Regions from separate parts of the Thermobacillus sp. genome, predicted to be linked through region 1. Evidence: predicted binding sites of a transcription regulator. Region 1 holds the regulator's gene; the other holds the start of a gene.

Evidence for each region. The regulator Rex, encoded in region 1, represses fermentation and respiration genes when NADH is low (regulators of the CRP and FNR family bind a similar motif). The targets are predictions, from matches to a motif close to TTGTGAAATATTTCACAA.
Region 2: a site for Rex is predicted at 1,248-1,265, ahead of C6W55_RS01370 (DUF2249 domain-containing protein). Genes of this name have one in related genera too.

What each region holds. Positions count from the first base shown of each region.
Region 1 covers NZ_QEWA01000033.1:185,542-187,742, reverse strand. Annotated here, with positions in the region: gene dinG (ATP-dependent DNA helicase DinG) at 1-1,049, shown strand, start outside; gene C6W55_RS06970 (redox-sensing transcriptional repressor Rex) at 1,049-1,708, shown strand; gene C6W55_RS06965 (amidohydrolase) at 1,686-2,201, shown strand, end outside.
Region 2 covers NZ_QEWA01000021.1:3,415-5,615, forward strand. Annotated here, with positions in the region: gene C6W55_RS01360 (heme-copper oxidase family protein) at 1-225, opposite strand, end outside; gene C6W55_RS01365 (DUF2249 domain-containing protein) at 239-841, opposite strand; gene C6W55_RS01370 (DUF2249 domain-containing protein) at 763-1,182, opposite strand; gene xylA (xylose isomerase) at 1,455-2,201, shown strand, end outside.

The DNA.
Region 1 (2,201 bases):
AGGAACATTGCGACGACGCCGAGGTCGAAGCGGTGGCCGTCGACACCGCGGGCCGGGTGAAGGATCTGGCGCGCGTCCGCGACGATCTGCACGGTTTCGTCAAGCTGGAGGAAGGCGGGACCGTTTACTGGCTGGAGGCAAACGCGTTCTCCAAGTCGCGGTCGGTGCATCTTTATGCCGTGCCCGCCGATGTCAGCGGACTGCTCAAACAATACTTCTTCGATTCGAAGCGGAGTGTCATCCTGACCTCGGCCACGCTCAGCGTGCACAAATCGTTCGAGTACGCGACCGAACAACTCGGGCTGTCCGGATTCGAAGCGGACGGACGGCTCGCGACCGTCCAGCTGCCGTCGCCGTTCAATTACCGCGACCAGGCGCTGGTCGTCATCCCGCGCAACCTCCCGCCGATCAAGGGGGCGTCGGCGGATCCGGCGTTCCTTGCCGCGCTCGTCGAATCGCTGGCCGACGTGGCGCGCGAGACATCAGGCAGGATGCTCGTCCTGTTCACGTCCTACCGGATGCTGAAGCAGGTGTATGAGCCGCTGAAAGAGCGGCTTGCCGAAGCGGGAATCGCCGTCATCGGCCAGGGCATCGACGGCGGCGGCAGGACGAAGCTTGTCCGCCGGTTCCGGCAGCAGCAGGCCTCGGTGCTGCTCGGCACGAGCAGTTTCTGGGAAGGCGTCGATCTGCCGGGCGACGCGCTGACATGTCTCGCCATCGTTCGGCTGCCGTTTACGCCGCCGAACCATCCGCTGCTCGAAGCGAAATCGGAACAGCTGGCGGCGGAGAAGAAGAACCCGTTCATGAAACTGTCGATTCCGCAGGCGGTCATCCGCTTCAAGCAAGGCTTCGGCCGCCTCGTCCGCACGGCGAAGGACAAGGGAATCGTCATCCTGTACGACACGCGCGTCATTGAAACGAGCTACGGCAAATATTTTCTGTACTCGCTGCCGGGCCCCAAGATCGAGACGATGCACATCGAACAGATTGTGCCGCGCATTCGGGAGTGGCTGAGTGAAACCGGGACGACGCAGGGAGGATCCGCGTGATGAAGCAGCAGACGAAAATATCCGAGGCGGTCGTGCGCAGACTGCCGCTCTATCTTCAGGCGCTCAACGAGCTTTCGCGCGGCGAGGTGCAGACCGTCTCGTCGCAGGCGCTCGGCCGCAAGCTCGACCTCAACCCCGCGCAGATCCGCAAGGATCTGGCGTACTTCGGCGAATTCGGCCGCAAGGGCATCGGCTACGACGTCTCCTACCTGATCAGCAAGATCCGGCACATCCTGAAACTGGACAGGGGAATCAATGTCGCGCTGGTCGGCGCGGGCAATCTTGGCCAGGCGCTCTGCAACTACAACCGGTACAGCCGCGACAACATGAAGATCGTCGCAGTGTTCGACGACCATCCCGACAAGATCGGAATGCAGATCAACACGATGCGTGTGCAGCCGATGGAGGAACTGAAGGCGACGGTCGAAGCGCTGCAAATCCGGATCGGCATCATCACCGTGCCGTCCGCGGCGGCGCAGAAAGTGGCCGACCAGCTGGCGGACGCCGGCATCGAAGGCATTCTGAATTTCGCGCCGGCCATTCTGAAAGTGCCGCCGTCCGTGCGGGTTCATCACGCCGATTTTACGACCGAACTGCTCAGCCTTGCTTATTATTTGGAAAAGGATGCGGATCACGATGACGACAAAGTGGTGGATTGAGGGCGGCACGTTTCTGACCATGGACGACGGCCAGCCGATTGTAAACGGCCATCTGGTCGTGGAAGGCAGCCGGATCGTCTATCTTGCCGAAGCGCATCCCGGCGCGCTGGCCGACGGGGCGGAAAGGATCAGCGGCAGCGGCCTGCTCTTCATGCCGGGGCTGATCAACACGCACGGCCACGCAGCCATGACGCTGCTTCGCGGGTATGCCGACGACATGGTGCTGCAGGACTGGCTGCAGAACAAGATCTGGCCGCTCGAGGCGCGCTTCACGGCGGAAGATGTGCGCGCCGGCGCGGCGCTTGCGGCCGTCGAGATGCTGAAGCGCGGGACGACGGCGTTCGTCGACATGTACGATCATATGGATGAAGTGGCGCAGGTTGTCGAGCAGGCGGGCCTCCGGGGCGTGCTGGCCCGGGGCGTCATCGGCCTGTGCTCCGAGGCGGAGCAGCGCGCCAAGCTCGAGGACGCGATCCGGTTCGCGCGGGATTGG
Region 2 (2,201 bases), on a different contig from region 1:
TTCGCTGTAAATGTTCGATTGCAGAATGACGCTGATCAACTGATAGACCGCGCCCATGGCCAGCATGGTCGCCCAGCCGAGCACGAACAGATGGGCGTGGAACCACCCGGCAGGTCCGCGCACGCCGTCTCCGAGCCAGCCGAAGAACGACAGCAAGGACGCAGCGTGGAAGAGCACGAAACCGGCCATCCCCGAGACGATGAACAGGAAGGGGAGACGGGACACGGCGGTTGCCTCCTTACGTTTTCCGGATTTTCACGATCGCCGATCCGTCCGGCTGCTCCTCGATCTCGTACGGATAGCCGAGACGGTTCAACTCCTCGAGGAGAAACACGGGCACCCGGTCATTGTGAATGACGACTTCATCGCCCGGGCGGCACCGGACGAGCGCGTTCAGCGTGCGGACCATCGGCTGCGGCGGTTCGAGCCCGCGGTTGTCCAGTTCGATGACGGCGGGACCGTCCTCCCGCGGCAGGCTACCCTCTCCCGAGAGGTTGTCCTCCCGCGAGAGGCCGTCCTCCCGCGAGAGGCCGTCCGAGACTTCCTGTCCCGCGTCTTCCGCCGCTTCGGCCGAAATTCCGGCGTCCAGCCAGTGCTTGTTCCTCTTGTGAACGAAGGTGGCGATCCAATGCTGCTTGTCGACCTGTTCCGCTTTGCCGGCATAGCCTTTCAATTTCATGACCCCGAACAGGGGAGTCGGCCGGAATGTGGCATGAACCTTTAAGATGTCGTCTTTGCCGAGCTTTTTGACGGTGTCCATGATCAGTTGGAACGGTTCCAGCTTCTTCTCCAGCATCGGTCTGACGTCAAGCTCGACGACTTTGGCGTCCTTGCGGTCCATCCCGATCCACCTCCCGCGCGTAAAATCATACGAATACCCGCTTCTTCGCTTCTTCGTACAACGCCGCCATCCTGCCGTACAGCGACATGGAAGAAGGCGTCCTCCAGGGACGCTTTGATCCGGATCGTTCTGTCATCGACGATTTCGACGTTTGCCATCTCGGTCAGCTTCTGGCCGGGGTACATCGCTTCGAACTGGAAGCGGAGCGGCACGGGATCATGGTTGTTGATCAGCAGCATCGCTTCGGACGGCGCCAGCTTGCCGAACGTTTCAAAGATGACCCTGTGCTTCAGATGCGGCGGATATTCCGTGGCGTTGACCGTCGCGGCAAATTGTCCCATTGTGCATTCCTCCCGAACAGAAGTTTGGTTTGCGCTTTGATTATAGGAGAAGGGGGAGATCAACTTTGTGAGACGTGTCACAAATCCATATTTTTGGCATATTTTCCGGCCGGACCGGGGATGGCAGCGGCGCATGGCAACACAAATCTTTTTATAAAATTCTTAGTTTGTTTAATAGACAAACAAAGTCGGGGAAGCTATAATAATAATCGAAGCGTTTACAACCGCACTTATTTGCATCGATTACCAATTCAAGGAGGCGTCAGTCGGCAATGGCTTATTTCGAGAACGTCGGCAAGATCCAGTTCGAGGGCAAAGGCTCGGACAACCCCTTCGCGTACAAACATTACAACCCGCAGGAGAAGGTGCTCGGCAAGACGATGGAGGAGCATCTCCGCTTCGCCGTCGCGTACTGGCACACGTTCACGGGCACCGGCGCGGATCCGTTCGGCGTCGGCACGGCGATCCGCAGCTGGGACAAGTTTGACGGCATGGACCGGGCGAAGGCGCGCGTCGAAGCGAACTTCGAATTCCTGGAGAAAACGGGCATCGACTACTACTGCTTCCATGACGTCGACATCGCGCCGGAAGGCGACACGCTGCAGGAGACGCACAAGAACCTCGACACCATTGTCGCCATGCTGAAGGAATTCCAGAAGTCGACGGGCAAGAAGCTGCTCTGGAACACGGCGAACATGTTCACGAATCCGCGCTACGTGTTCGGCGCGGCGACGACCTGCAATGCCGATGTCTACGCGCATGCAGCCGCGCAAGTGAAGAAGATGCTTGAAGTCGGCAAGGAGCTCGGGGCGGAGAACTACGTGTTCTGGGGCGGCCGCGAAGGCTACGAGACGCTGCTGAACACCGACATGGCGCTCGAGCTGGACAACCTGGCGCGCTTCTATCATATGGCTATCGAATATGCGAAGGAGATCGGCTTCAACGCGCAGTTCCTGATCGAGCCGAAACCGAAGGAGCCGACGAAGCATCAGTACGACTTCGATGCGGCGACGACAATC